2 linked regions of the Methylosinus trichosporium OB3b genome follow. The protein of the gene in region 1 interacts with the protein of each later gene in a pairwise test. Links are inferred from orthologs where the notes say so. Each region holds a gene or a part of one and is shown on either strand. Other genes may lie near its edges. The genes, in order: CQW49_RS18545 and CQW49_RS15710.

Evidence for each region.
Region 2: the proteins of CQW49_RS18545 (region 1) and CQW49_RS15710 interact in binary tests that used the Escherichia coli proteins (3 or more experiments, as listed by UniProt). The link is inferred for Methylosinus trichosporium OB3b from one-to-one orthologs.

What each region holds. Positions count from the first base shown.
Region 1 is NZ_CP023737.1:3,916,132-3,931,431, forward strand. What follows is about bases 5,213-8,090. They hold CQW49_RS18545 (sulfate/molybdate ABC transporter ATP-binding protein), read left to right. Parts: upstream 5,213-6,061; coding sequence 6,062-7,120; downstream 7,121-8,090. Other genes in these bases: cysW (sulfate ABC transporter permease subunit CysW), read left to right, coding at 5,213-6,027; CQW49_RS18550 (IS4 family transposase), read left to right, coding at 7,262-8,090. Outside these bases: CQW49_RS18515 (hypothetical protein), read right to left, coding at 1-145; CQW49_RS18520 (methyl-accepting chemotaxis protein), read right to left, coding at 130-2,046; CQW49_RS18525 (hypothetical protein), read left to right, coding at 2,452-3,042; CQW49_RS18530 (sulfate ABC transporter substrate-binding protein), read left to right, coding at 3,241-4,287; sulfate ABC transporter permease subunit CysT, read left to right, coding at 4,284-5,147; more of cysW, read left to right, coding at 5,140-5,212; more of CQW49_RS18550, read left to right, coding at 8,091-8,437; CQW49_RS18555 (O-linked N-acetylglucosamine transferase, SPINDLY family protein), read left to right, coding at 8,588-9,946; CQW49_RS18560 (urease accessory protein UreH domain-containing protein), read right to left, coding at 9,995-11,560; ATP-dependent zinc metalloprotease FtsH, read left to right, coding at 11,827-13,755; CQW49_RS18570 (IS4 family transposase), read left to right, coding at 14,054-15,229. UniProt on the Escherichia coli protein: Part of the ABC transporter complex CysAWTP involved in sulfate/thiosulfate import. Responsible for energy coupling to the transport system.
Region 2 is NZ_CP023737.1:3,272,746-3,288,159, forward strand. What follows is about bases 3,858-6,849. They hold CQW49_RS15710 (glutamate-5-semialdehyde dehydrogenase), read left to right. Parts: upstream 3,858-4,703; coding sequence 4,704-5,996; downstream 5,997-6,849. Other genes in these bases: CQW49_RS15705 (hypothetical protein), read left to right, coding at 4,148-4,501; CQW49_RS15715 (toll/interleukin-1 receptor domain-containing protein), read left to right, coding at 6,024-6,434; CQW49_RS15720 (toll/interleukin-1 receptor domain-containing protein), read left to right, coding at 6,431-6,808. Outside these bases: CQW49_RS15680 (methyl-accepting chemotaxis protein), read left to right, coding at 1-124; CQW49_RS15685 (TetR/AcrR family transcriptional regulator), read right to left, coding at 190-780; CQW49_RS15690 (outer membrane protein), read left to right, coding at 1,010-1,642; tsf (translation elongation factor Ts), read right to left, coding at 1,776-2,699; CQW49_RS15700 (30S ribosomal protein S2), read right to left, coding at 2,787-3,842; CQW49_RS15725 (nicotinate-nucleotide adenylyltransferase), read left to right, coding at 6,905-7,471; CQW49_RS15730 (hypothetical protein), read right to left, coding at 7,472-7,735; CQW49_RS15735 (zinc metalloprotease), read left to right, coding at 7,913-9,361; CQW49_RS15740 (site-2 protease family protein), read left to right, coding at 9,435-10,886; 30S ribosomal protein S12 methylthiotransferase RimO, read right to left, coding at 10,868-12,226; CQW49_RS15750 (beta-ketoacyl-ACP synthase III), read left to right, coding at 12,419-13,387; CQW49_RS15755 (TonB-dependent siderophore receptor), read right to left, coding at 13,461-15,414. UniProt on the Escherichia coli protein: Catalyzes the NADPH-dependent reduction of L-glutamate 5-phosphate into L-glutamate 5-semialdehyde and phosphate. The product spontaneously undergoes cyclization to form 1-pyrroline-5-carboxylate.

The sequences.
Region 1 (15,300 bases):
AATAAATCGTAAAAGCCGTACGCAATCCGCGCTTCGGCGTGTCGACGCGCGCCCGAAATTCGTCGCCGAGCGCGAGCGTTTCTTTGGCCGTCGAGTCGACGAGCGCGTCCCGACGGCCTGTGTCGCGGATCAGAACTCGGCCCATTCGTCGGCGGCCGCTTCCGGCTTGCGGGCCGCGGCCGCTGCAGCGCCCCGGCCGCTCACGATGCGGACGGGCGCCGGCCGCGCCGGCCGCGCGCTGTCCCGGCGCGCGATCTCCACCTCGCCGATCCTGAAGCGGGCGACGAGGGCGGTGAGCTCCACGCTGTCCTCGGCGAGCGAGCGGCTCGCGGCGTGGGTCTCCTCGGACATCGCCGCGTTTTTCTGCGTCACCTGATCGATCTCCTGCACCGCGGTGTTGATCTCGCGCAGGCTGCGGGACTGGGCTTCCGCGCTGACGGCGATGTCGGTGACAACCAAGTCGATCTTGTTGACCTGCTCGACGATGAGGCGCAGCGACGAGCCGGTCTCGGCGACGAGCGCGACGCCATCCTTCACTTTGGCGTCCGAGGCGGCGATGAGCTCCTTGATCTCCTTGGCGGCCTCGGCCGAGCGCTGCGCGAGCGCGCGCACCTCGGTGGCCACCACCGCGAAGCCCTTGCCCGCTTCGCCCGCGCGCGCCGCCTCGACGCCGGCGTTGAGCGCGAGGAGATTGGTCTGGAAGGCGATCTCGTCGATGACGCCGATGATCTGGCCGATCTGCGAGGACGATTTCTCGATCCCGCTCATGGCGCCGATGGCGTCGCCGACGATCTTCTCGCTGGTGACCGCGCCGGTCTTGGTCGCGCCGACGATCGCGCGCGCCTCGACGGCGCTGTCGGCGGCACGTTTCACCGTCTCGGTGATGTTTTCGACGGCCGAGGCCGTCTGCGCGAGCGTCGCGGCTTGCTGCTCGTTGCGCTGCGAGAGATCCTCGGCGGCGCGGGCGATCTCGCGCGTGCTCTCGCTGATCGCGCCGGAGGTCGCGGCGATGCCCTTCATCGCCTGCTGCATGCGCTCGGCCGCGGAGTTGAAGCGGGCGCGCAGCGCCTCATAGTCCTTGATGAACGGCTTCTCGAGGCGCGCCTCGAGGTCGCCGGCGGCGAGACGATCCATGCCGGCGGTATATTCGGAAAAGAAGAAGTCGCGGTTCTCGATATACCATTTGGCGCCCGCCTCCTTCTCCTTCGATTTGGCGGCCGCTTCCGCGCTCATTTCCACGGCGCGGGCCTCGGCGAGGCGGCTCTTCTCCATCACGTCGCGAAACACGGCGGCGGCGGCTCCGATGCGGCCGATCTCGTCGTCGCGTTCGCCGATCGGCGCCGCCTCGACCCGCTCGCCCCGGGCGAGGCGCGTCATATGATCGGCGAGGGCGCCGAGCGGCGCAGCGAAGCGGCGGCGCAGGAAGACAGCTTCGCCGGCGACGAGGGAGATGATCAGAAGGGCGCCTGCGAGGCTCGCCGCGTCGATCCGCCAGCGCAGCGTCGCGGCCTCCTGCTCCACCGCTCTCGCGGAGGCGACGCCCGCAGCGACGAGCCGCTCGCTCTGGCGGCGATGCGCTGTGAAGCTCGTCTCGATCTTCTGCAATGCGGCGCTCGCCGCGACGGCGTCGCCGCGCCGCAGAGCCGGAAGATAGGCGTCGAGCGCCTCACGCCAGAAAGCCTCGGCCTCCTGCGACGCCGGTCCACGAAGCTCCGCTCCGATCTCGCCCGGCAGAGCGTCTGGACGGGTCCAGACCGCCTTGCGCTCTTCGAAGGCGGCGCGCAGCTGCAACAGGCGCGATTGCGCCTCCTGCGCATCGAGCTTGCCGGCGGAGGCCTGCTCGATATCGCGATAGGCGTCCACGAGATCGAGCGGCGCCGATCTCTGGTCGGCGACGAACTCTCTCGCCGCGACGGCCTTCTGATAGGCCGAACCACCGATCCGCAGCTCCTCATGGCCGAGGCGGCCGGCGGCGGCGCACACGAAAAAAACCAAAACCGTCACGACGGCGAACATCGTCGGGGCGCGAGCAATGGAAAGGGACATGATGCGGACTCCGAGCGCGGCCGCGCGGGACCCTCGAGGTCTCCACGAGGAGCGGGGGGAATGGAAAGGGAGCGTTCGGGGCCTGCGCGGCGGAAGGCCCTTCGAGGTCGGTCGGGTCGAAACCGGCATGACGGCGCGACATCATGTCTTCGAAGCGGCGGCCGCCACGCGCGCCTCGATCCGTCATGCGGCGATATTGCGCAGGAACGATTTAACAATCCATTCACGCTGCGCGCCGTCTGCGCGGCGATTCGGCCGCTTGCCTTCGCCTCGCCGCGCGCCTAGAGCGATATTCGGCGTGACCCGATCGGATGACGCTCCAGCATTCTCTTCTTCGATCGGAAAGCGCTCTGAAGGCGGGCCGAGCGGAGACGCCCGCCACGATCATCGACCGGAGGACCGCGCATGTCGACTCGCGCCATTCTGCTCGTCGTGATGGCGATCGGCCTCGCCTTCGGCGCAGGGCCCGCGATCGGACGGGGCGATCTCGTCCTCGACAAGGACGCCTGCGTTCTGAAGGCCGGACCCGAGCTCATCTATTTCGCCGGCTATCAGCCCGCATCCTCGCATCGCAAATTCTGCGAGGACGCGCCGGCCGTCGGCGCCACCATCTTCGTCTTCGATTACGCCGAGCCGGAATTGCGCGAGATGAAGGTCGGCTTCCGCATTTTGAAGGACGCCGAAGCGACGGAGGACCCGGCGGCTCTCGAAGCGGCGACCGCGGCCTATTCGCCGCCGCAGATCTATCCGAAAGGCACATTCTCGTTCGAGCATTTGTTCGTCGAGCCGGGCGAATATGTCGGGCTTCTCACCGTCGACGGCTCCGCGGGCGAGCATTGGACCGCCCGTTTCCCTTTCTCCGTGGGAATGAGCCATTTCGAGGCGACGCCTTATCTGCTCATCGGCGCGGCGGCGCTGCTGGCCGTGCTGCTGTTGGTCACCCGTCGTCACGGCGGCCCTTCGGCGACAGCGCGTCGGGCGAGCCCGCGCCGCTGACGCGCGCGGCCCCGGCCATTCGTCTATCCGAAAAATCAACCGGCTCTAGGCGGTCCGTCGAGAGGTCGCCTGCGGCCGGAGGGCTCGGGATGTTCCCCGACCCGTTTCCCCAGCCGGCGCGCCGCCGGCCGGTTTACAGACGGCGTGGAATATATTAGTCCATTACATGAGTGGATTTATAGACAAAGGCGAAACAGCATGCCCTGCGCAACCTCGTCGCGGCGGCGCCTCGGCAAGGCGCTCGCGCTCCTCGTCGGCGCGTCGATCCTCGTCGCCGCGAGCGCCGAGGCCGGCACGGCGCTGCTCAACGCCTCCTATGACCCGACGCGCGAGCTGTACAAGGCCATCAACCCGGCCTTCATCGCCGATTGGAAGGCCAGGACCGGCGAGGCCATCGAGATCCAGTCATCGCATGGCGGCTCCGGCGCGCAGGGGCGCGCGGTGATCGACGGCCTGCGCGCCGATGTGGCGACGCTCGCCCTCGCCGCCGACATAGACGCGATCGTGAAAAAGTCCGGCAAGATCGCGCCCGATTGGCGCGCGCGTCTGCCCAACAACGCCTCGCCCTATACCTCGACGATCGTGTTTCTGGTGCGCAAGGGCAATCCGAAGAAGATCGCCGATTGGGGCGATCTGGCGCGGCCGGGAATCGCCGTGGTGACGCCCAATCCCAAGACCTCCGGCGGCGCGCGCTGGAATTATCTCGCCGCCTGGGGCTATGGGCTGAAGACATTCGCCGGCGACGAGGCGCGGACGAAGGCGCTCGTCGGGGCGATCTACCGAAATGCGCCCGTGCTCGACACCGGCGCGCGCGGCGCCACCATCACCTTCGCCCGCCGCGGCCTCGGCGACGTGCTGATCACCTGGGAGAATGAGGCGTTCCTCGCCGCCCTCGAATTCGGCAAGGACAAATTCGAGATCGTGACGCCGCCGGCCTCCATCCTCGCCGAGCCGCCGGTCGCCGTCATCGACGCCAATGTCGACGCCAAGGGCACGCGCAAGGCGGCCGAGGCCTATGTGAATTTCCTCTACACGCCGGCGGCGCAGGCGATCATCGCCAAGCATTATTATCGTCCGGCGCATCCGGAATTCGCGGAGGAGGCCGATTTGGAGCGGCTGCCGAAGCTCGATCTCTTCACCATAGACGAAGTGTTCGGCGGCTGGGCCGAGGCGCAGAAGACGCATTTCGCCGATGGCGGCGTCTTCGACCAGATGCAGAAGCAGGACGCGGCGGTGAGGCCATGAGCGCATTCGCCGCATCTCGAGGCAAAGCGTGGCGCTTCGCTGCGCCGAGCGTCATCCCTGGATTCCGCGCGACCTTCGGCTTCACGATCTTCTATCTGAGCCTCGTCGTCCTGTTCCCTTTGTCGCTGCTGATCCTTCGCGCATCCGAGCTCGGGCTCGCCGGGCTCTATGGAGTCGCCACGGAACCGCGCGTCGCCGCGGCGCTGCGCACCAGCTTCTTCATCTCCTTCGCCGCGGCGGCGATCGACGTCGTCTTCGGCCTCGTCGCCGCCTGGGTGCTGTCGCGCTACGAGTTTTTCGGCCGGCGCTTCCTCGACGCCATCGTCGATCTGCCCTTCGCCCTGCCGACGGCGGTCGCCGGCATCTCGCTCGCCGCGCTCTATGCGCCGAACGGCTGGATCGGCGAGCCGCTCGCCGCCTATGACATCAAGATCGCCTTCACCCGCTGGGGCATTCTGGTCGCGCTGGTCTTCGTCGGCCTGCCTTTCGTGGTGCGGACGGTGCAGCCGCTGATCGCCGAGATCGACGCCGAGCTCGAGGAGGCTTCGGCGACGCTCGGCGCGAGCCGGGCGCAGACGGTCTGGCGCGTGCTGCTGCCGCCGATGGCGCCGGCGCTGCTGACGGGCTTCGCGCTCGCCTTCGCGCGCAGCGTCGGCGAATATGGCTCGGTGATCTTCATCGCCGGCAATATCGCCTATGTCTCGGAGATCGCGCCCTTGCTGATCGTCGTGAAGCTGGAGCAATTCGACTATACGGGCGCGACGGGCGTTGCGACGATCATGCTCGCCATCTCCTTCTCCGTGCTGCTCGCCATCAATCTGATACAGGCCTGGAGCCAGAAGAGGTTCGGCCATGTCTGAGACGGCTCTTTCCGACGCCGCGCCCGCAGTCGCCGCCGCGCCGCGGCGCGTGACCGAGGAGACGCCGCTGACGCGCCGACTCCTGATCGGCGTCGCCGTCGCCTTTCTCGGCCTGTTTCTGCTGATGCCGCTGGTCGTCGTCTTCGACGAGGCGTTCTCCAAGGGCGCGGAGACTTTTCTGGCGGCCTTCGCCGAGCCGGATGCGCGCGCCGCGATCTGGCTCACTCTGCTCGTTGCGGCGATCGTCGTTCCGCTCAACGCCGTCTTCGGCCTGTGCGCCGCCTGGGCGATCGCCAAATTCTCCTTTCCGGGCAAGAGCGTGCTGATCACGCTCATCGATCTGCCCTTCTCGGTCTCGCCGGTCGTCGCCGGCCTCGTCTATGTGCTCGTCTTCGGCGCGCAGGGCCTACTCGGCCCGTTTCTCGCGGCGCATGGGATCGAGGTGATCTTCGCCGTTCCCGGCATCGTGCTGGCGACGGTCTTCGTCACCTTTCCCTTCATCGCGCGCGAGCTCATTCCGCTGATGCAGGAGCAGGGGACGGTGGAGGAGGAGGCGGCGCTGACGCTCGGAGCGAGCGGCTTGCGCGCCTTCGCCACCGTCACGCTTCCCAACATCAAATGGGGCCTGCTCTACGGCCTGCTGCTCTCGAACGCCCGCGCCATGGGCGAGTTCGGCGCCGTGTCCGTCGTATCGGGGCATATTCGCGGACTGACCAATACGATCCCGCTCCAGGTGGAGATCCTCTACAATGAGTATGACATCGTCTCGGCCTTCGCGCTCGCCTCCCTCCTGGCGGGACTGGCTCTCGTCACTCTGGGAGTCAAATCGCTCCTCGAATGGCGCTACGCCGGCCAGATCGCCGGCCGGCGTCGCCACTGACGAGACGCCGCGCCCACATGGCGTCGAGATCCGCATCGAGCGGGTCGAGAAGGATTTCGGCGATTATCCGGCGCTGCGCGACGTCAATCTCACCGTCGCGCGCGGCGAGCTGGTGGCGCTGCTCGGGCCGTCCGGCTCGGGCAAGACGACGCTGCTGCGCGCCATCGCCGGGCTGTCCTCGCCCGAGCGCGGCCGCATCCTGTTCGACGGCGAGGATGCGACGACGCTGTCGGTGCAGGAGCGGCGCGTCGGCTTCGTGTTCCAGAATTACGCGCTGTTCAAGCATCTGACCGTCGCCGATAATATCGCCTATGGGCTGAAGGTGCGCCCGCGCCGCACGCGCCCCTCCCGCGCCGAGATCGCAGCGCGGGCGGCGAAGCTGCTCGAATTCGTGCAGCTCGACGGTCTCGGGGGCCGTTATCCGGCGCAGCTCTCGGGCGGCCAGCGTCAGCGCGTGGCGCTGGCCCGGGCGCTCGCCATCGAGCCGCGCGTGCTGCTGCTGGACGAGCCCTTTGGCGCGCTCGACGCGCGCGTGCGCAAGGATTTGCGCCGCTGGCTGCGCGAGGTGCATCGCCAGACCGGCCTCACCACTGTTTTTGTGACCCATGACCAGGACGAGGCGATGGAGCTCGCCGATCGCGTGGTGGTGCTGGACAAGGGCCGTATCGAGCAGATCGGCACGCCGGACGAGCTCTATGACCGGCCGGCCTCGCCCTTTGTGCTGTCCTTCGTCGGCGAGGCGCTGGCGCTGCCGGTGCAGGTCATGGACGGCAAGGTGATCTTTCAGGGCAAGGAGCTGCATGTCGCAGCCGATAATCTGCGCAACGGCCCGGCGCGCGTCTATTTCCGCCCGGCCGACATCGCGCTGCGCGGCGGCGTGATCGGCACGCTCGAGGGGCGGGTCGAGTCGGTGCGGCGCACGGCCGCGGGCCTGCGCGCCTCCATCTCCATTCCCGGCTACGACCAGACGGTCGAGATCGACACCGACGACCGCGCCGGCGCGACGCTCGGCAGCAGCGTGCCGCTGTCGCTCGTCAATGCGCGGGTGTTCTCGGTGTCCGAGGAGACGATGGGCGACGGCGCGGGGATTTAGGACGGTTTCTCTGCGTCCCTTTTCCCGCGCGCGTCACGGCTGTCCGGGGAATGAGTCGATAAGTCGCGGGCGCATGCCTGGTACTTCCGAAGGTTTCGGGGTATTTTCCGGTTGTCGAGACTGGAAAATAAAGGACCAGACATGCGCTTCCAGAATAGCGTTTTTGTCGACTTGCTCAAGCCGATCGATCGTCGCGCGTTCGGCCAAATCGTCGCGCGCCACAAGGGCGACGCCTACGACAAATCCTTCAAGAGCTGGGATCATCTCGTCGTCCTGATCGCCGCTCAGCTCGGCGGCGAAACGAGCCTGCGCAGCCTCGAGGCCGCCTTCAACGCCAACAGCGGCTCCCATTATCACCTCGGCGTCCGCAGGATCGCCCGCTCCACCCTCGCCGAAGCCAACGCACGCCGGCCCGTCGGCGTCTTCGCCGATCTTTTCGCGCGCCTCTCCTGCGAACTCGACCGCAGAACGCGCCGCGACGGCGCCGAGCTGCTGCGCCTCATCGATTCGACGCCTATCCCGTTGAGCAAGTTCCACGACTTCGCCCGCTCGAACGGCCGCATCCACGGCATGAAGATGCATGTCGTCTACGATCCCGGGGTCGACCGCCCCTTCTGCGTCGAGGTCACGCCCGCCAATGTCAACGATGTCGAGATCGGCAAGAAGACGCCGATCGAGGCCGGCGCGACCTATGTCTTCGACAAGGGCTATTATGATTTCAAATGGTGGAGGGACATTCACGAGGCCCGAGCCTTGTTCGTCACGCGCCCCAAGAGCAACACCCGCCTCGCCGACCTCGCGGATCGGGAGATGCCGCAGACGCGCGGCGAAGGCTACACCGTGCTCAGGGATTGCGAGGTCGAGCTCGCCAGCAAGGGCGACTCGAAACTGCCCATGCCGCTGCGTCGCCTTCATATTCAACGCGATGCGCTGAAGGACGGCAAGCCGCAGCTGATCGTCGTGATCACCAACGACATGACGCGTTCGGCGGTCGAGATCGCCGCGCTCTACAAGGCGCGCTGGGCCATAGAGCTGCTGTTCCGCTGGATCAAGCAGCATCTCAACATCCGCAAGTTTCTCGGCGAAAACGAGAACGCCGTGCGGCTGCAGCTGATCGCGGCGATGATCGCTTTCGTGCTGCTGCGCATCGCCGCCCACCGCCACGATATCGAACTCGCGCATCTGCGGTTCTCGGAGCTCGCCGGCAGGTTTCTGTTCGAGCGGCGACCGATCGACAGACTCGAACGGCCGCCGCCCAAATATCAGGCCGCGCGGCGGCGCATATCGCCGAGGCAGCTGGAGCTCGCCTATGCCTGATTTTCCCCGGACAGCCGTGCCGCGCGCGGAGGAAGTGAGGCGGCGTCGAGATCTCACATTTTGGCGCGCCTATTGCTTGTCCCCGCCGTCTGATCCGGAAGGCGACACGCGTCTTCATGTCCAGGCGAGATTTCGACCTGGGAGGCGGCGATGCGATCGCCCGGACGCAGCCGCAGCATGTGCGAATGGGACGATTTCGCCGGGGATGCGACAGCGCTCGAGCGTTTGCTCGACACCGGCGGCTCCGGCGCCCTGCCGCCTTTTCTGCTGCTCTCACAGCCGGGCGTCGATGGGAAGGACCAGCGGCGCTGCTCGGAGCTGTGGACGCGCGACCGGCGCATGGCGGCGACGGCGGAGCGGACGACGCTCGATTTCCGGTTTCGCGCCGCGAGCGAGCGCAAGATCAGGCTCGGCTATCTCTCCAATGACTTCCACGATCATGCGACAGCGCTGCTGCTGATCGAGACGCTGGAGGCGCATGATCGCGGCCGCTTCTGCGTCAACGCCTATTCCTATGGGGCGGACGACGGCAAGGCCATGCGCCGACGCCTCGTCGACACTTTCGACAGCTTCACCGACATCGCCGCCCTCTCGGACAGCGACGCGGCGCGGGCGATCCACCGCGACGAGGTCGATATCCTCATCGATCTCAAGGGCTTCACCTTCAATGCGCGCAGCGGCATTCTGATGCTGCGCCCGGCGCCGCTGCAGGTGAACTATCTCGGCTATCCCGGCACGCTCGGCGCCGAGCTCTGCGACTACATCATCACCGACGAGTATGTGACGCCTCGCGCCTCCGCCGCCGATTATTCGGAATCCTTCGCCTATATGCCCAACAGCTATCAGCCGCGCGGCCGCGCCGGGCCGATCGGAGCGAAGCCTCTGCGCGCCAGCGTCGGGCTGCCGGAGCAGGGCGTCGTCTTCTGTTGTTTCAATCAGGCCTATAAGCTCACGCCGGAGATATTCGACGTCTGGTGCCGGCTGCTCGACGCCGCGCCCGGCAGCGTGCTGTGGCTGCTCGCCGCGCCCATGGCCGAGGGCAATCTGCGCAATGAGGCTTGGAAGCGGGGCGTGAACGGCAATCGCCTGGTTTTCGCGCCGGACATGGGGCAGGGCGACCATCTCGCGCGCCTGCAGCTCGCCGATCTCGTGCTCGACACGGCGCCCTACAATGCGCATACGACCGCGAGCGACGCGCTCTGGGCGGGCGTGCCGATCGTCACCTGCAGCGGCTCGACCTTCGCGTCGCGAGTGGCGGGGAGCGTGCTGCGCGCGGTCGGGATGCCGGAGCTGATCACTGAGGATCTCGACGGCTATTTCGATCTCGCCTCGCGGCTGGCCAATGATCCCGCCGGCCTCGCCGCGGTGCGGGCGAAGCTCGCGCGCAACCGCGCCGGCGCCGCGCTCTTCGATGTCCCGGCCTACACCCGCGACCTCGAGGGGCTGTTCCGATCCATGTGGAGCCGGCGGTCGGCGGGGCTGCCGCCGGCGCTCATCGGGGCCGAGTAGAGCGCTTTCCGATGGAGCGATTCTCTCAGACGGAAATCTGGTGGTCTCTCACCGCGGCGTGACGATCTCCATCCCCGCCCGCAGCCGCCTCGGATCGAGCCCGGGATTGGCGTCGAGGATCGTCTTCCACCGGCCGGCGTCGCCGTAGCGCTTCTTCGCGATGGCGCGCAGCGTGTCGCCGGCGACGATGCGATAATGATCGTCGGGCGCCGCCGAGCGCGCGCTCTCGATCGGCTTCGTCGCAGGCGCCTCCGTCTGCGCGATCTTCGGCGGCGCGGCGGGCGTGGGCGCGTCGATCACGTCGAACGCGCCGGGCAGCATGCCCATCCAGCAGCTCCAGCGAATGACCCCGGTCTCGCGCGGCGTGAACTCGATCGTCTGCTTGCCCGGCTTCACGTCGAATTCGAGGTGGAGGCTCGGAACGACGATGCGGCGATTGCAATTGGTGATCTCCTTGCCGTCGATCTCCCAATGGACGGGAACATCCTTCGTCACAGTGAAGCGATTGGGCGAGAAGCCGGTCGCCAGCACATCCATCTCGATCGTCTGAAAGCCTGCTTGCGCCGGGGCAGGCGGCGCGCTCGCTCCATGCATCGCCAGCATGGAGCGCAGATCATAGCCCCAGCCCGTGAGGATCAAGCCGCGATTGATCATCACCGCGCCGAGCGCGACGACGATGGCCCCCGAGGCCATCAGCAGCCGATGCGTGAGCGACGCCGAGACGAGCGTCGACAGCGCGCCGAAGCTCAGCATCACCGGCAGCGTGCCGAGCCCGAAGGCGAGCAGCATTTTGGCGCCCTCGAGCGCGCTGCCGGTTCCCGCGGCCATCACATACATGGCCTGCAGCGGCCCGCAGGCGATCATCAGGCCGTTGAGCAGGCCGATGACGAAGGGCCGATGCGAGCTCGACGCGCGCTTTTCGACCAGCCTCTGCAAAGGCGCGGGCAGAGCGAGGCGAAAGCGCCGCAGCGGCGCGAGCAGGCCCAGCATGTTGAGGCCGAAGACGAGGAGAAAGAGCCCGGCCGCGACGCCCGCCGCGCCGCGCAGCAGCGGCGTGAAGGTCACGATCGCGCCGACGAGGCCGAACAGCGCGCCGATCGTGGTGTAGGAGAGCGTCTTGCCGGCGCCGTAGAGCAGATGCGAGCGAAGCGAGGGGAGACCCAGCCGCGCGTCCTCGGCCGTGTAGCCGAGCACGAAGCCGCCGCACATGCCGACGCAGTGAAATCCCGTCAGCAGCCCGAGCAGGAAGATGAGATCGAGGCTCATATGACGCGAGACGTCGGGCGCGGCGGCCTCGCCGATCCAATGCGTGTCCAGATAGATCAGCAGGCCGATGCCGGCGAGGCCGAGAACGGCGCCGGCGATGTGGGTCAGACGCCGTCGCTGCTGCGACTGCTCGAGCGTCAGCGTGCGATAGCCCTGCCGTTCGATCGCCGCGCGGATCTGCTCGGGCGTCGCCTCGGCCGGATCATAGCAGATCTCGACCCATTCGGTCGGGTAGTCCGCTTTCACGCTGCGCACGCCGGGCAGCTTGCGCGCCGCCGTTTCGATGACGCGTTCGCAGCCGTGGCAATGCATGCCGCGCGCGCGGAAACCGACGCTCGCATCGTCCATGAGCCTCTATTCCTCTCCGGCTTTTAGATATTTGTGCCGAAGACGCCCTCGGAAAGAGGCGGGCTCGCATTGAATCTGCGGCGCTTTGTCCTGCGCCAGCGGCCGGCGCGCCGATCGCCGGCCGGCGTATCGAAAATCGGGGCTCGCGCATTAATGTATTTAATTTGGCGACCGAGAAATGCTGTCGTAAGGTCACGAAAGCGACACAGGTCCTCGGCGCGGAAGAAGAGGCGGCCGCGACGGGGCGGGTCCATCGGAGGTCGGCGATGAAGATCAATTATAAGCCGTTCATCATTTTCGCCATCGTCGCTTTGCTCGCCGTCGCTTTGGCCATGCTGTTCGATCAGCGCAGCCAGCGCACGTCCGGGCGCGACATAACCTTCAGCGAGCTCCTCGCGCAGATCGAGCTCGGCCGCGTCCATGACGTCACCATCGCCGGTAGCGAAATCACCGGCCATTTCATGGACAATCGGTCCTTCGTCACCTATGCGCCCAATGATCCGACGCTCGTTCAGCGCCTGCAGGCGAAGAATGTGTCGATCAGCGCCAAGCCGTCGAGCGAGGGCGGCAGCTGGTGGATGACGCTGCTGCTCAATGCGCTGCCGCTCGTCGCCTTCATCGGCGTGTGGATCTTCCTCTCGCGCCAGATGCAGGGCGGCGCCGGCGGCCGCGCCATGGGCTTCGGCAAGTCGAAGGCGAAGCTGCTGACGGAGACGCAGGGGCGTGTCACCTTCGAGGATGTCGCCGGCGTCGACGAGGCGAAGGAGGATTTGCAGGAGATCGTCGAGTTCCTGCGCGATCCCCAAAAATTCCAGCGGCTCGGCGGACGCATTCCGCGCGGCGTGCTGCTGGTCGGACCGCCCGGCACGGGCAAGACGCTGCTCGCCCGCGCCATCGCCGGCGAGGCCAATGTGCCCTTCTTCACCATCTCGGGCTCGGACTTCGTCGAAATGTTCGTCGGCGTCGGCGCCTCCCGCGTGCGCGACATGTTCGAGCAGGCGAAGAAGAACGCGCCCTGCATCATCTTCGTCGACGAGATCGACGCGGTGGGTCGTCACCGCGGCGCTGGGTTAGGGGGCGGCAATGACGAGCGCGAGCAGACGCTCAATCAGCTGCTCGTCGAGATGGACGGCTTCGAGGCCAATGAGGGCATCATCCTCATCGCCGCGACCAACCGTCCGGACGTGCTCGATCCGGCGCTGATGCGTCCCGGCCGTTTCGATCGCCAGATCAATGTGCCGAACCCCGACTTCATCGGCCGCGAGAAGATCCTGAAGGTCCATGCGCGAAAAGTGCCGCTGGCGCCGGATGTGGATTTGAAGGTGGTCGCGCGCGGCACGCCGGGCTTCTCGGGCGCCGATCTCATGAACTTGGTGAACGAGGCCGCTCTGCTCGCGGCGCGTCGCAGCAAGCGCATCGTGACGCGTCAGGAGTTCGAGGATGCGCGCGACAAGATCATGATGGGCGCGGAGCGTCGCACTCTGGTGATGACGGAGGAGGAGAAGCGCCTCACCGCCTTCCACGAGGGCGGACATGCGCTGGTGCAGCTCAACATGCCGGGGTCGATCCCGATCCATAAGGCGACCATCATTCCGCGCGGCCGCGCGCTGGGCATGGTGCAGGGCCTCCCCGAACGCGATCAGATCTCGCAGAGCTACGAGCAGCTGATAGCGATGCTGGCGCTCGCCATGGGCGGTCGCGTGGCGGAGGAGCTGGTGTTCGGCCACGACAAGGTGACTTCGGGCGCGGCGAGCGACATTCAGCAATGCACGCGCATCGCCCGGGCGATGGTGACGCAGCTGGGGTTCTCGGACAAGCTCGGCACGGTCGCCTATGCGGAGCCGCAGCAGGAGCAGTTCCTCGGCTATTCGATGGGCCGCACGCAGACGCTTTCCGAAGCGACGCAGCAGACGATCGACGCCGAGGTTCGGCGTCTGGTGCAGGAAGGTTATGACGACGCCAAGCGCATCCTGACCGAGAAGCGCGCCGATCTCGATACTCTGGCCAATGGCCTCCTGGAGTTCGAGACGCTGACCGGCGAGGAGCTGATCGGCCTGCTGCAGGGCAAGCGCCCGGTGCGCGAGGATGTGCCGCCGGACGCACCGCCGGCGCGCCCCTCGCCGATCCCGACGACCGGCCGCACGCGCCCGAGCCCCGAGCCCGACGCGGGCGGTCTGGAGCCGCACCCCGTGTGAGGCGAGAAACGAGAGAATTGAAAAGCCCGGCGGCAACCCCGCCGGGCTTTTTTATAGCCGGGACAAAGTTGAATTCTGTAGGTTTGGACCGCGAGCCTCAGGCGATCTTTGTCCGTTCCGTTGTCGAAAAGACCGCTTCCCTTTCTCCCGCAGGGCTAGACACGATCTGGAGAAGGTGGCCCCGCGAGCGGCACGGCTGTCCGGGGAAATAGTCGATCGAGCGCGGGCGCATGCCTGGTACTTCCGAGGGTTTCGGGGTATTTTCCGGTTGTCGAGACTGGAAAATAGAGGACCAAGCATGCGCTTTCAGAATAGCGTTTTTGTCGACTTGCTCAAGCCGATCGATCGTCGCGCCTTCGCCGGCATCGTCGCGCGCCACAAGGGCGACGCCTACGACAAATCCTTCAAGAGCTGGGATCACCTCGTCGTGTTGATCTGCGCCCAGCTCGCCGGCGCGACCAGCCTGCGCGCCCTCGAGACCGCCTTCAACGCCAATGGCGGATTCCATTATCACCTCGGCTCCCGCCGGCTCGCCCGCTCCACCCTCGCCGAAGCCAACGCACGCCGGCCCGTCGGCGTCTTCGCCGATCTGTTCGCGCGCCTCTCCTGCGAACTCGACCGCAGAACCCGGCGCGACGGCGCAGAACTCCTGCGCCTCATCGATTCGACCCCCATTCCTCTGAGCAAGTTCCACGACTTCGCCCGCTCGAACGGCCGCATCCACGGCATGAAGATGCACGTCGTCTACGATCCCGGGATCGATCGCCCCTTCTGCGTCGAGGTCACGCCCGCCAATGTCAATGATGTCGAGATCGGCAAGAAGACGCCGATCGAGGCCGGCGCGACCTATGTCTTCGACAAGGGTTATTACGATTTCAAATGGTGGAGGGGCATTCACGAGGCCGGAGCTCTCTTCGTCTCGCGTCCAAAGAGCAACACCCGCCTCGCCGACGTCGCGGAGCGGGAGATGCCGCAGACGCGCGGCGAAGGCTACACCGTGCTCAGGGATTGCGAGGTCGAGCTCGCCAGCAAGGGCGACTCGAAACTGCCCATGCCGCTGCGTCGCCTTCATATTCAACGCGATGCGCTGAAGGACGGCAAGCCGCAGCTGATCGTCGTGATCACCAACGACATGACGCGTTCGGCGGTCGAGATCGCCGCGCTCTACAAGGCGCGCTGGGCCATAGAGCTGCTGTTCCGCTGGATCAAGCAGCATCTCAACATCCGCAAGTTTCTCGGCGAAAACGAGAACGCCGTGCGGCTGCAGCTGATCGCGGCGATGATCGCTTTCGTGCTGCTGCGCATCGCCGCCCACCGCCATGACGTCGACTTGCCGTGCCTGCGGTTTGCGGAACTCGCCGGCAGGTTCCTTTTCACGCGACGGCCGATCAGTCGACTTGATCGGCCGCCGTCCAAATATCAGGCCGCCCGGCGGCTGGCGTCCCCCAGGCAGCTGGTTCTGAACTATGCCTGACTTCCCCGGACAGCCGTGCGCCGCGAAGCGGGGTCGGGACGAGGGCCCTCCCGGATAAACCGGCTCGAAAG
Region 2 (15,414 bases), 640 kb from region 1 along the record:
CCTCGGCCAGCGCCCCGGCGGCCGCTCGCAGAACGCGCCGCGTCCGGCGCTGAAGCAGGTCGCGAGCGCCGGATCGGGCGCCGCGGTCCGCAAGGCCGAGGCCGACGATTGGGCCGAGTTCTGAGCCTGGAGCGCTTTCCGATCGAACGGAATTCGATCGATCAGAATTCGCTCAAACGAAAGAATGCTCTAGTCTCCAGGCGCGGCGACGACATCGCCGGCCCGCCGCTCCACTCCGAGACATGAGGCGAGCAGGCCTTCGATCAGCGTCTGGCGATCCGTATCGGCGCGCTCGCAGAGCGGGCCGATTTCCAGAATGTCGCGCAGGATCGCGACGCCGATCGTGCTGGCGATGAACAGCGCGGCGCGCTGCGGCGCTTCCGGCCCGCCGAGCGTGGCGGCGAGCGGCTCGATGAAATCGCGCGAGCAATGAGCGCGCAGCGCGCTTCTGGCGAGCGGGCTGGTGAGCGAACGAATGAAAATCTGCAGGCCCTCGTTCTGGCAGGGCGCAAAATTGCGGCGGGCGAAGGCGGCGCACAGCGCCTCGTGGTCGGCCGTGAGCAGATCGGAAGGGGAGGTTGCCGCGATCACCGCCGCGAACAGCTGGTCCTTCGAGCCGAAGGAGCGGTGGACGAGCGCGACATCTAGCCGCACATCGGCGGCAATATCTCTCAGCCTGACTTCCTCGTAAGATGCGCGCGCAAAACGCGTGATCGCCGCCGCCAATATTTTCTGCTTGGTGGCCTCCGCGGACCTTTTGCCCGCTTTTTCCTCACGCATCTTTTCGATTCTCCCCGCCGCCCGGCCGACCAGACTATTCTTCCGACGTCGGCGGTCAATCTCGCGAGAGGGCGTTCTGCAACCTTTCCGGTCTGGCTCGGGCGCTCCCGCGGCCCTGCGACGGAGTCAACCATGGTTGACTTGTTAACCAGGTCTCGACTATTCCGCCCTCTGCGCCGCTCACGCTCGAGCGGCGACAGTGTTTCGATCGAAACCTGGGGGAGGGACCATGACTATCAAGAACAGCCTTTCGGCTATCGCGATCTCCGCCGCGCTGGCGGCGGGAGCCGCTCAGGCGGCCGATCTGCCGTCGCGCAAGGCGGCGCCGGACTTTGCGCCGCCGCCGCCGGTTTTCTCCTGGACCGGCGCCTATGTCGGCCTCAACGCGGGCGGCGCATTCAAGGCCGACAACGGCCTTGGCGGCGACTACAGCGGCGTCGTGGGCGGCGGCCAGATCGGCTATAATCTGCAGCTCTCGCCCCTGTTCGTCGTCGGCCTCGAGACCGACTTCCAGGGCACGAGCCTCAGCCGCAACACTTGGTTCGGACAGCAGGTGAGCCTGCCCTGGTTCGGCACGGTGCGCGGCCGCGTCGGCGTCACCCTGTTCGACTCCCAGCTGCTGGCCTACGGCACGGGCGGTTTCGCCTATGGCGAGGTGAAGGCGCCGTGGTCCAGCGACACGCACACCGGCTGGACCGCCGGCGGCGGCGTCGAATGGGCGTTTCTGCCCAATTGGTCGGCGAAGGTCGAATATCTCTACACCGACCTCCAGAACAACTCGGGCTGGGGTTGGGTCGCTCCGCAGCGCGCCAAGTTCCACACGGTCCGCGCCGGCGTGAACTATCACTTCAACCTGTTCTGATCGGCCGCGCGCATGACTCGCTGCGGGAGAGCGGGTCATGCGCGACGGGCGCGAAGAACACGGCGCAAAGAAAAGGGGCGAAGCGGCCGACCGGCTCGCTTCGCCCCTTTCGTTTGGCTCGACCTGCGGGCGGTCAGCCCTTGGCGGCGGCGGCGACCTCGGCGGCGAAGTCGCTCGTCTCCTTCTCGATGCCCTCGCCGAGCGCATAGCGCAGGAAGCCCTTGATCGCGATCGGCGAGCCGGCCTTGCCCTCGTGCTCCTTGAGAGTCTGGGCGATGGTCTTGCCGCTGTGATCCGGGTGGTTGGAGACCTGATCGAGCAGCACGACCTCCTTGTAATAGGTCTTGAGGCCCGACTCGATGATCTTCTCCAGCACATGGGCCGGCTTGCCGGCGTTCTTCTCGGCGAGCAGCGCCTTCTCGCGCTCGATGGTCGCGGGATCGAGGCCGGAGGCGTCGAGCGCCAGCGGATTGGCGGAGGCGACATGCATGGCGATCTGCCGCGCCAGCGTCGACAGCACCTCCTTGTCGCCCTTCGATTCGAGCGCGACGATCACCGCGATCTTGCCGAGTCCATCGGAGATCTGCGTGTGCACATAGCGGCTGACCGCGCCCTCGACGGCGAAGCCGCCGGCGCGGCGCAGCGTCAGATTCTCACCGATGGTGGCGATGCCGGAGGTGATCGCCTCGGCGACCGTGCCGCCGCCCGGATAGGCCTTGCCGGTGAGCTCCTCGGCGCTCGCGGCGCCGGAGCTGAGCGCGACGTCGGCGATCGTGCGGACGAGCTTCTGAAAGTCCTCGTTGCGCGCGACGAAGTCGGTCTCGGAATTCACCTCCACCACGACGCCGACGCCCTCGCCGACAATGGCGGCGACGAGGCCCTCGGCGGCGACGCGGCCGGACTTCTTGGCGGCCTTGGAGAGGCCCTTCTTGCGCAGCCAATCGACGGCCGCCTCGATGTCGCCATCGGTCTCGGTGAGAGCGGCCTTGCAATCCATCATGCCGGCGCCCGTGCTCTCGCGCAGGTCCTTGACGAGAGCGGCAGTGATCGTGGCCATGGGTTCGACCCCTTGTAAGAGCGTTGGGCGCGCCGTCGGACCGACGGCGCGCGGATCATTGGACGAGAATATGACGCTGGCGCGAAATCAGGCCGTCGCCAGAGCGCGCGCCTGATCGATCCAGCCGTCGCGGGTGATGCGCCCGTTGAGCTTCAGATCATGGTCGAGCTTCTCGATGTCGCCCGGCTGCATCGAGGCGACCTGCCAATAATGGAAGATGCCGCCGTCATTGAGCTTCTTGACCAGCTGCGGGCCGACGCCATGCAGCTTGGCGAGATCGTCCGGGGCGCCGCGCGGCGCCGCCAGCAGCTCGAAGGGCTCGAGCGCGATGTCGACCTCGGCCGCGGCGTCGGCGGCGACGGTCTCGGGCGAGCGCAGATCCTCATGGACGGTCCCGAGCGCCGGCTCGGCCATCGGCGCCTCCATCGCGCCGATGTCCATGCCGGATAGGCCCTGGCTGCGCGAGATGCCGTCGATCGCCGCGCGCGCGATCAGATCGCAATAGAGCGCGATGGCGCGGCCGGCGTCGTCGTTGCCGGGGATCGGATAGGTGATGCCGTCCGGATCGCAATTGGTGTCGAGAATGGCGACGACCGGGATCTTGAGCCGGCCCGCCTCCTTGATGGCGAGCTGCTCCTTGTTCGTGTCGATGACGAACAAGAGGTCCGGCGTGCCGCCCATGTCCTTGATGCCGCCAAGCGCCTTCTCCAGCTTTTCCTTCTCGCGCGTCAGCAGCAGGCGCTCTTTCTTGGTGACGCCGCCGGAGCCGACCGAGAGCTGCTCGTCGAGCTTGCGGAGACGCTGGATGGAGCCGGAAATGGTCTTCCAATTGGTGAGCGTGCCGCCCAGCCAGCGGGAGTTGATGTAATATTGCGCGCTGCGCCGGGCGGCGTCGGCGATCTGGTCCTGCGCCTGACGCTTGGTGCCGACGAACAGCACGCGCCCGCCGCGCGCCACCGTGTCGGAGACGACCTTCAGCGCCTGGTGCAGCAGCGGCACCGTCTGGGCGAGGTCGATGATGTGGATGTTGTTGCGCGCGCCGAAGATGAACGGCGCCATCTTCGGGTTCCAGCGATGCGACTGATGGCCGAAATGCGCGCCGGACTCGAGCAGTCCGCGCATGGTGAAATCGGGAAGCGCCATTTTTTGTTTCTCCGGTTGAGCCACGGCGAAAGCGTCGAGGAGAGGCCGGACGCGCCGGCCACCGGAACGGGTCCTTGAAGCAGGAACCGCTTTGGACTTTCGCCTGTGAGATGGCCGGGCTTATAGGCGAGAACGCCGCAGCCGGCAAGGGGGCGAACGACAGCGAACGCCGGGCGCGCCGAAGCTCCCTCCCTGTGCGCGGCAGGCCGCAAATTGGCCGATTTGTTCGGGACAGATCGCGGGCCTTCGGTCCGCTCACGGTCCGTATTAAGGTCCATTCGATCTCTCCAAGGAGTGTTTACATCATGTCACGCAGCCTCATCGCCGCCTCGCTCGGCCTCGCCCTCGCTTTCGCGCTCGCGCCGACCCTCTCGCACGCCGCAAAGCGCCATGCGGCGCCGGCCGCCTCCCAGAGCGAGGATGCGGGCGACCCCGCCGCCGCCGGCCATGACGACGCCGCCGCCGCGGAGCAGGAGGCGGCCCAGCAGCAGCAGGCGGCCGAGGGCAAGGGCAAGCCCGCCAAGCGCGCTCACCACTCGAAGAAGTCCAAGGCGAAGGCGCATGATTCGGAGCGCAGCGACGCCGAGGCCGCCGCGGCTGCAGCCTCCGCCGCCGGGGCCGGCGCCGGCGCGGCGGCAGGCGGGCTCAGCGACGACTGAGCCGCGATCGCTCGAAGCCCGGCGCGAAGGGCCGCCCCTTTCGCGCCGGGGGCCTCTCGTGCTAGCGATGTGTTAGCGAGCCTGAAGGCTCGCGGTCCAGGGCTGCGCTCGGACCGCGAGCCTTCAGGCTCGCTCTTTCAGCCCTGTCGAATCGGTCGAATTTCACCAGCGCATCGCTGTTCGGCGAAGAGAGACGAAAGTCATGGCGCAAGCGCAGAAGATCGACACCGCCGGCGCAGATGTCCAGGCGCTGATGACCGGCATCGGCCACGCCGCCCGACGGGCCGCGCGCTCGGTCGCTCTCGCCCCGCGCGAGACCAAGGACGCGGCTTTGCGCGCCGCGGCGGACGAGCTGCGGCTGCGCACGCCGGACATTCTCGCCGCCAATGCGCTCGACGTCGCCGAGGCGCGGGCGCGCGGAACGGCCTCGTCCTTCCTCGATCGGCTGACGCTCGACCCTGGCCGGATCGAGGCCATCGCGCGCGGCCTCGAGGAGATCGCCGAGCTTCCCGATCCGGTCGGCCGCCTTCTCGCCCGCTTCGAGCGGCCCAACGGTCTCGTGATCGAGCGCGTCTCGACCCCGCTCGGCGTCATCGGCGTCATTTACGAGAGCCGCCCCAATGTCACCGCCGACGCCGGCGCGCTGTGCCTGAAGGCCGGCAACGCCGCGATTTTGCGCGGCGGCTCGGAGAGCCTGCGCTCCTCGCGCGGCATTCACGACTGTCTCACCGCGGGCCTGCGCGCAGCCGGCCTGCCAGAGGCGGCGATCTCGCTCGTTCCCGTCGCCGATCGCGACGCCGTCGGCGCCATGCTGGCCGGGCTCGACGGCAATATCGACGTCATCGTGCCGCGCGGCGGCAAAAGCCTCGTCGAGCGCGTGCAGCATGAGGCTCGCGTGCCGGTGTTCGCCCATCTCGAAGGGATCGTGCATGTCTACATCCATGCCGACGCCGATCTCGACATGGCGCGGCGCATCGTGCTGAACGCCAAGATGCGCCGCACCGGCATTTGCGGCGCGGCCGAGACTCTGCTCATCGACCGCGCCTGCGCGGCGACGCATCTTGCGCCGCTGGTGCAGGCGCTGCTCGACGCCGGCTGCGAGGTGCGCGGCGACGACGCCGCGCAGGCGACGGATCTGCGGGTCGTGCCCGCGAGCGAAGCGGATTGGCGCGCCGAATATCTCGATGCGATCATCGCAGCGCGCGTCGTCGACGGGCTCGATGCGGCGATCGCCCATATCGAGACCCATGGCTCGCATCACACCGATTGCATCGTCACGAACGACGAGGGCGCGGCGCGGCGCTTCCTGACGGAGGTCGATTCGGCGATCGTGCTGCACAACGCCTCGACGCAATTCGCCGACGGCGGCGAGTTCGGCTTCGGCGCCGAGATCGGCATAGCGACCGGGCGGATGCATGCGAGGGGGCCGGTCGGCGTCGAGCAGCTGACATCGTTCAACTATCGCGTCCACGGCGCCGGCCAGGTGCGGGGGTGAAGATTCCGGCGGAGTGGAGAGTCGATTTTGACCTATTCGATCTTCATCTCGCACGGCTGGCACGACAAATGGATCGCGCGCCAAATGGCGCGCCTCATCCAGGACGGCGGCGCTTCGGCCTTCATCGACATTTTCGACATCAAGAAAGGCGACCGCATAGAGTTACGAATTCGTGAGGGAATCGAAGGCTGCGATGAGCTCGTGGCGCTGCTGACCCCATGGTCCGTCGACCGTAATTGGGTCTGGACGGAGCTTTCGGCCGCCTGGGCCCTGCGGAAAAGATTTTTCGGCGTGCTCTACGGGATCACGATCGAGGAAATCGAGAGAAACCATGGCGGAATGGCCTGCCTCGGCCCGACGAACGTCATTGCCCTCGACGATTACGAGGACTATCTTCGGGAGATGCTGGAGCGTGCGAGCCGCAGGGACCAAGGATGAAATTTTTTCTTTCCCATGGCCAGGACGACCGCCGATACGCCGCTTCGCTCGCTGCCGAGATCGAGCGACGGGGTGGAACGGTTTGGCGCGACGCCGCTCTCTCTCCAGGCTCGTCTTGGGAAGACGGCTTGCGCAAGGCGATCGAATGCTCGGACGCGATGATTTTGGTGCTGCCGCAGACCGGCGCGAGCGGAGCCAATTTTGCCGTGTTTGAAGCTGGCGCAGCCAAAGCGCTCGGCAAGAAAGTCTTCGTCGTCGCGCCGAACGCCGATGGTCGCGACCTTCCGGTCAATATCGCCGACGTCGCGATCTTCGACGCCGCCAACAAACCTCTCGACGAGGTCGTGGGCGCGCTCATACGCTATGCGAGTTGACGAGGCCTGCTCCTCGGGGCCGACGACAGAAGAACACTCCGGATTTCCTCAGGCTCGGAAGTGACTTCATTCCGCCTCCCGCCCCACGCGCCCGGCATGCGCATCGGCCTCTTCGGCGGCTCCTTCGACCCGCCGCACGAGGGGCATTTCCATGTCTCGCGCGTCGCGCTGCGGCGCCTCGCGCTCGATCGCCTGTGGTGGCTGGCGACGCCGGGCAATCCACTCAAGCAGACCGCCGGACTGCAGCCGCTGAAGCAGCGCATCGCCGCCGCGCAGAAGATCGCGCGCGATCCGCGCATCGTCGTCACCGGGATCGAGGCCGAGATCGGCGCGCGCTACACCGCCGACACTCTGCGCTATCTGCGCCGCCATTGTCCCGGCGTGCGCTTCGTCTGGATCATGGGCGCCGATAATCTGCTGCAGTTCGACCGCTGGCGCGACTGGCAGGAGATCGTGCGCACGACGCCGATCGCGGTCGTGGATCGCCCCGGCGCGACCTTCAGGGCGATATCGGCCAAAGCGGCGCAGCGTTTCGCCGGCGCGCGCCGGCGCGAGGAAGACGCCGCGCGTCTCGCCGACGCGCGGCCGCCGGCCTTCGTCTTTCTGCATGGCCCGCGCGTCGCGCAATCCTCGACGGCGCTGCGCAGCGCGCGCCGCGGTTGATCATCTGCGCTGGCTGCGCCGCTGCCACCACAGCAGCGCGGCGCCGAGGCCGATCATCGGCACGACGATCAGCACATAGGTCCACACCATCCCTTCGTCGTAAGGGTGCTTGTCGTAGTAACCAAACTCCACCGCCTGCTGATAGGGATTGCGGAAGAAGAAGGTGACGAACACCCACATGGCGAGAATGACCGCCGTGAAGAAGACGAGCTGACGGCTGGCCAGAAAACGCGGAATGGGGTCCTTCGGCGGTTCGTCGGTCATGGACGGCTCCTCTCTATCGTTTCTGTCATTCGGCTCCGCCCTTCTGACACGAGCCGAGCAGGGGCGCGAGAGCAGGCGGTTTGATAGTCTATCACACCGCGATGCGGACGAGACGCCGCGCCGCCGCTCGACGTGTGCGGGCCGCTCATCGGGGCTCGAGGACCAGCAGGACCGATAATGATTTCAGCATCCGAATTTTTCGAGGGCGCGACCGGCGAGACACTCGTCTGGGCGCTCGGCATCGCCGCCATTTGTTGGATCGTCTTCCATGCGCCGCGCGGACGGCGCATGTTCCGACACCGACTCTCGATCTGCGCGCCGGCCGAGAAAATCTGGTCCGCTTTGACTCTCGAGCCCTCGCCACCGGACGGCTGGGGCGGCGCGGCGCAGGTCGAAAGCCAGAGTTTCGTCGAAGGCCCGCCGATCCGCCACGAGGCCGTGGTCGGCGTTTCGGGCCGAGCCGGACCGACCCGGACCACGCTCTCGCGCATCCTGCACATCGATCACGCGAAACGGCTGGAGAGCCAATGCGAATTGCTCGACGGCGTCGCGGCGACGCCGGCGCAGGCGACGCGCGTCAGCCTCCGTCTCGAGGAGGAGAAGGGGCTGACCCGGATCGAGCACGAGATCAGCCGAGAGGTCCGGGGGCTGCTCGGCCATTGGTCGCTATCTCGATTCTATGATCGCTATTGGGATCATATCCGCGCGCATTGCGAAGGCGCGTCGCCGCCGCCGATGTCGTTCCCGATGCGACGGACCGCGGCGTGGCTCGCCGTGGCGGCCGTCGTCGCCGGAGGCGTCGCGCTGGGCCGAGCGGAGAACGCCGAGACCGGCTCGGGGCTCGTCATGCTCTTCGCGCTACTTCAGCTCGCGATCATCCTGCACGAGCTCGGTCACTTCCTCGCGATGCGCATGTTCGGGCATGGCGATGCGAGGATGACGCTCCTCCCCTTTTTCGGCGTCGCAACGCTCGGCGCGCGCCGCGCGTCGAGCCGGTACGAACGCGCGATGTCCGCGCTCTGCGGTCCGGGTCTGTCGGCCCTCGCGGCGCTGGCGCTCACGCCTCTCGCGCAATGGGGCCTCGATGCGATCCCTGTCGATTGCGGCGGCTTATCCGCCGAGACCGACGACGATCCGATCTCGACGGTCCGAGACTGCGCGCCGGTCATTGCCGTGCTCATGATCTTCTACAATCTCGTGCAGCTCGCTCCCGTCGGCTCGCTCGACGGCGCGGCGATCGTCGGCGCTCTCGCTCGCAGCCGCGCGACGCGCGCTCTCCTCGGCGCCGCTCTTCTCTCTGGGGTCGGCGTCGCATCGGCGATCGCGGGGTCGGCGACGTTCGCCGGCGCCGTCGCCGCGGTGGCGGCCGTGACATGGGCCTATGCGATGCTCACGCCCGACACGCTCGATCGTCGATCGGAGCCGATGAGCAGCGGCCAGCTCGCCGTCACCTTCGCGGCGCTCCTTTTGACGATCGCCGCCTATGTCGTCGCATCCCGCGCGCTGCTGCCGGAGTTCGTGAACAAGATCATGCAGCAACAGCGATGCGACCATGCGCCTGCGACCAGTGACGACGGACCGCCGTCTCTGTATCCGGTGCGCGACACGCGCGTCATGGCGCCGTGACGCGCGATCTCGCTTTCGCTTAAGCCTCTGTGAACCTCGCATCGGCATGGTGTCGTCGTGAAAGGGGACCGTCATGGCCGCCGCAATGATTTCACTGACCGAATTTTTCGAAGGGGCCGCAGGATCGCTCGTCTGGCTGCTCTGCGCTTTCGCCGCCTTCTGGCTCATGTTCTACGCGCCTTTGTGGCGACGCGTCTTCCGTTGCAGCGTTTCGATCGCCGCCACGCCGGAAGCCGTCTGGTCCGCCATGTTGCTCGAGCCCTCGCCCCCGAACGGTTGGGCGGGCGTGCTGCAGATCGAGACGCAGCGCTTCGTCGAGGGCCCGCCGCTGCGGCACGAGGCCGTGGTCCGATTTTCGGCTCGACCGGGCGTGACCAGGACGCTCGTGTCGCGCGTCCTCCATCTCGAGCCGGCGACACGTCTCGAGACCGAGATCGAGTCGTTCGGCGGCGTCGCCTGGAAGCCGGCGGACGCTGCGCGCACCGTCTCGACGCTCACCGAGGAGAACGGCGTCACGCGCCTCGAGCAGCGCATCGATGTGAGGCCGAAGGGAATCGTCGGCCATTTGTGGGCGTCCCGCTTCTACGACCGATATCATGATCACTTGCGCGCGCATTGCGAAGGCTCCGCCGCGCCTCCTGCAAAATCGGCCTTGTCGCGCTCGGCGGCGATCGGGCTCGGCGTGGCGGCGATCGCCGCGAGCGCGCTGATGCTCGGCGTGGGCGCTTCGGAGCATTCGGTCTGGTTCTATGTGCTCACGGCCGTCTGCCTGGAGGCTGCGGTTCTGCTCCATGAGCTCGGCCATTATGTCGTGATGCGCGCCTTCGGCCATAGCGACGCCGCCATAATGCTCATTCCGTTCTTCGGAGGCGCGACCCTCGGCGCGCGCCCGACATCGAGCCGCTACGAGCGAGCGATGATCGCTCTCGGCGGCCCGGCTTTTTCCGCTCTGCTGGTGGCGGCGCTCGCGCCGGCGGCCTATTGGAGCATCGAGGGCGGCGCGCCCGATCTCGATCTGCTCGACCGGCTCCTCGACGGCGCCGATGCGAGAGCCGCGGCGGCCTTCGTCCTGATCCCTCTCGTCTCGACGATGATTCTGTTGAATATCGTCAATCTCGCGCCGCTGGGCATGCTCGACGGCGGCAAGGCGGTCGACGCGCTCGCTCCCGGCCGCATCTCGCGGGCGGTGTCGATCACCGCTGTGTTTGCGGCTCTCGGCTATGCGACGACGCCGTGGGTCACGGCGAATTATCTCGGCAGCGTGGCCGCGCTGCTCGTCGCGGTCTGGACCTATCGCCTATTGTCGCCTCACGCGCTCGATTTGGAGTCGGCGCCGATGAGCCGGCGGCAATCGGCGGCGGCGGGGGCGACGCTCGCCGTGACGCTCGCGATCCTCGTCGAAGCGTCCCGCACGCTGCTGCCGGATATTGCGGCGGCGATGCGATCGGGCTCCGAGCGGCCCGAGGACATGAGGCCGGCATCAGCCGCTCGCGAGGCGTGCGGCGATCACACCGCCACGCCGTGAAGATCGTAAGCGTCCGCCCGCTCGATCTTCACTGTCACGATATCTCCGGCCCTGAGCGGCCTGCGTGACGCCACATTCACCGCGCCGTCGATCTGTGGCGCATCGGCCTTCGAGCGTCCCTTGGCGAGGGCGCCGGATGCTCCGCCGCCCGGCTCGTCGATCAGCACCTGCAGGCGCTTGCCGATCTTGCGCTTCAGCAGCCTGGCGCTCACCTTCTGCTGGCGCTCCATGAAGCGCTTCCAGCGCGTCTCCTTCACCTCGTCGGGAACCGCCTCCAGCGGCAGGTCGTTGGCCGGCGCGCCGGCCACCGGCTCGTAGCGGAAGGCGCCGGCGCGGTCGATCTCCGCCTCGTCCAGCCAATCGAGCAAATAGCAAAAATCCGCCTCGGTCTCGCCCGGAAAGCCGACGATGAAGGTCGAGCGCAAGGTGAGGTCGGGGCAGATGCGCCGCCACGCCTTGATGCGCTCCAGCGTCTTCTCCTCATTGGCGGGGCGCTTCATCGTCTTCAATACGGAGGGCGCGGCGTGCTGGAATGGGATATCGAGATAGGGGAGCACCTTCCCCTCCGCCATCAGCGCGACGACCTCGTCGACATGCGGGTAAGGGTAGACGTAATGCAGCCTGACCCATGCGCCGAGCGAGCCGAGCTCCCGGGAGAGATCGAGGAAGCGCGCGCGCACCGCGCGATCGCCGAAGGCGCTCTCGGCATAGCGCAGGTCGCGCCCATAGGCGCTCGTGTCCTGCGAGATCACCAGCAGCTCCTTCACGCCCGCCTTCACCAGCTTCTCGGCCTCGCGCAGCACCTCCGCCGCCGGGCGCGAGGCGAGCGGGCCGCGCAGATGCGGAATGATGCAGAAGGAGCAGGAATTGTCGCAGCCCTCGGAAATTTTCAGATAGGCGTAGTGACGGGGCGTCAGCTTGACGCCCTGCTCCGGCACCAGATCGAGGAACGGATCGCGACGCGGCGGCGCCGCCGCATGGACCGCCTCCACCACGCTCTCATAGGCCTGCGGCCCGGTGATCGCCGTCACTTGCGGAAAGCGGTCGGTGATCGCCTGCGGCTCGGCGCCCATGCAGCCGGTGACGACGACCTTGCCGTTCTCCTTCAGCGCAGCGCCGATCGCCTCGAGCGATTCCGCCTTGGCGCTGTCGAGAAAGCCGCAGGTGTTGACGACGACGACATCGGCCCCCGCATGGGTGCGCGAGAGCTCATAGCCCTCGGCGCGCAGCCGCGTGAGGATGCGCTCGCTGTCGACCAGCGCCTTGGGACAGCCGAGCGAGACGAAGGAGACGCGCGGCGCGTCGGCGGCGGGCTCGGCCGGAGGGGGCGGGTTCTGCATGGAAAGACGCTTGCCATGGCGCGAGCGCCGTGGCAATCGCCCTGGCGCGCGCAATGCCGAAGCCGAGGCTCGTCGCCGCGCCAGGATCGGGCGAGCTGTCGAGAGCGAGCCTGAAGGCGCGGTCCGAGGCCCGCATCTGGACCGCGAGCCTCGAAGGCTCGCCCCCAGCAAGAAAGAAAGGGCGACACGCCTTTGCTCAGAACCGTCATCCTCGGAACCGGGTCCTATTCTCCCTCACGGGTCCTGACCAATTCCGACCTCGAGAAAATGGTCGCGACCTCCGGTCCCTGGATCGTCAGCCGCACCGGCATAGAGGAGCGGCGCGTCGCCGCGCCGGAGGAATCGACCGCGACCATGGCGGCCGCGGCGGCGCGCAACGCTCTCGCTCTCGCCGGCGTCGATCCGCTCGAGATCGACATGATCATTCTCGGCACCGTCACCGGCGACGCCATGACCCCCGCCTCGGCCGCCTATGTGCAGGCTGCGATCGGCGCCGCCAACGCTTTCGCCTTCGACGTCTCCGCCGCCTGCGCCGGCTCGCTCTACGCGCTCTCCATCGCCGACCAGTTCCTGCAGAGCGGCAAGATTCGGCGCGCGCTGGTGATCGGCGCGGAGACGCTGAGCCGCGTCACCGATTGGACCAATCGCGAGACCTGCGTGCTGTTCGGCGACGGCGCCGGCGCCATGGTGCTCGGCCGCGGCGAGGAGGAGGGGCGCGGACTGCTGGCGACGAGCCTGCGCACCGACGGCTCCCTCACCGGCATTCTCGGAATTCCGCGCCCCTCGGCCGGCGCCGAGGGCGTCCTCGAGGGCGGCAAGATCAAGATGAAGGGCCGCGAGGTCTATAAGTTCGCCACCCGCGTCCTGCCGGAGATCGTCGGCGAGGCGCTGGCGCAGGCGGGGGTGAGCCCGAGCGAGATCGACCATGTGATCGCCCATCAGGCCAACGCCCGCATCATCGAATCCGTGCTCGCCAATCTCGGCGTGCCGGTCGAGAAATGCTGGATGAACATCGCCCGCTTCGGCAACACCTCGAGCGCCTCGCTGCCGATCACGCTGGATGAGGCCAATCGCGCGGGGCGTTTGAAGAAGGGCGATGTGATCGCCATGATGGCGATCGGCGCCGGCATGACCTGGGGCGGCGCCGTGATGCGGTGGTGAGGGGCGGCGCGGGAGCGGACGAAATCCGCTCCCTGTTGCAGCGCCGCCACAGGATGCCGCCCGAGCTCTATTCCTAGAACTCGAGCTTGATCGTGCCGACGGCCGTGAACGGCGCCCCGGGATAGATCGCATATTTCGGCGTCGAGAAATTGCTGTCCGACGACTCGTAGTAGCGGGTGTTGGCGAGATTGCGCAGATTGAGCTGCGCCGTCACCGTCTGACCCATGACCTTCCATTTATAGGCGGCCATCGCATCGAGACGCACATAGCCGGGAAGCTGGAAGCTGCTCTGATCGTCGCCCTGGCGATTGCCGACGACGAACACGCCGAAACCGAGGCTGAGACCGTCGAGCGCCGTGATCTCCCTCACATCCCATTTTGCCCAGAAGCTTCCCTGATAGCGCGGAACGCCCATCAGGCGGCGTCCTTGCGTGGTGGTCGCCGGATCGGTGTTCGTGTCCTTTGTGACGCGCGCATCCATATAGGTGAAGCTGCTGATGAGGCTCATATTATCGAGGATCTTGCCGCTCGCGTCGAATTCGACGCCCTTGCTGCGCGCCGCGCCGACCAGGAGGAGCGCGGTCGGGTCGAGCGAGGCGATGTCGCGCACCGGGATGTTCTTCTTCTCCAGCTCGAACAACGCGACCGTCGTCGTCAGCCGCCCGTCGAACCATTCCGCCTTCGCGCCGACCTCGACCTGCTCGCTTTTCCCGGGCGCGAAGGGGCGATTGAAATTGTCGACGCCCGCCGAGGCGCTGATATTGGGTGTGAACGCCTGCGTCCAGCTTCCGTAGACGCTCGCCCAGGGAACGGGCTGGAAGAGAAGGCCGACGCGCGGACTGAAGGCCGTGTCGGAACGGGTGGGCGCGAGGAAGCTGTATTGACGATTGGCGGCGGACAGGGGATCGCCGACCGCGGCGGGATTGATGGTCACGGGATGAGAGTAGATATAGGATTCGGCCGCCTCGGCGGAGCTGCCGCGCGCTTGGCCCTGCCAGAGCCAGTCGAAGCGGCCGCCGCCGAGAATATGCAGCTTTCCGTCCAGGAGCGAGACATGGTCCTGGAAGTAGAGACCTTCCTGATCCAACAGATTGACTTGGCGATCGTTCAGATAGCGGGGCCGGTCATAGACGCGCTGCCACTCGTAGAATGAGGTTGGGATCGAGGTGTAGACCGCGCTGGCCCATGGATCGTACATATTGACGGTGAACGCGGGGTCTGGCGGGTAGAAGCGCCCCTGATTTCCGTAGGCCGCATAAATGTGCTGATAGTCGAATCCGATCAGCGTGTCGTGATGCGTGTCGGCGATATCGAAATGCCCGAGCAGATCGAGATTCGTGCCGTAGACTTCCGAATCATTCTGCTGACTGAAGGGAAGCCTGAGCACATTGCCCGCCGAATCGACGTCGGCGTTGCTGGAGTAGGCGTCGTCGTGATGCAGGAAGCTGGCCAGGAAGCGATGTTTCAAGGTGAAGCTGTCGTTGAATCGGTGCGTCAGCTCCGATCCGACATAGAGGTTGCGGTTGTTGGACAGGGGCGCATTGGGCCCGACGTGGTTGCGCGAGATCGGAATATTAGCTGGCCGGGTAGGATTCGAGGGATCGATAGTGATGCCGAGATTCTGCGTGAAGTCCTGATTGTAATATTCGACGTCCGCCGTGAAGCTCGTGTCCTGCGTCGGGCGCCAGGTCACGCTCGGATTGACGTGGACGCGGTCGGTATGGCTGAAATCGCGGAAGCCGCCGCTGTTCAGATAGCCGCCCGAGACGCGATAGAGGACGGATTTGTCCTCGGTCGCAGAATCGGCGATGTCCCATTCGGTGAAATATTGCGAGAACTGCCCGAAGCGCTGCTGAATCGTGTGGATCGGCGCGTCCACCGGACGCTTCGTCACGATATTGATCAGTCCGCCCGGATCGCTGCGGCCGTAGAGCATCGAGTCGGGCCCCTTCATCACCTCGACTCTCTCGATGTTCGACGTGCCGATATCGAGGAGATTGCCCGGCGACACCGCTAGCAGGCCATTG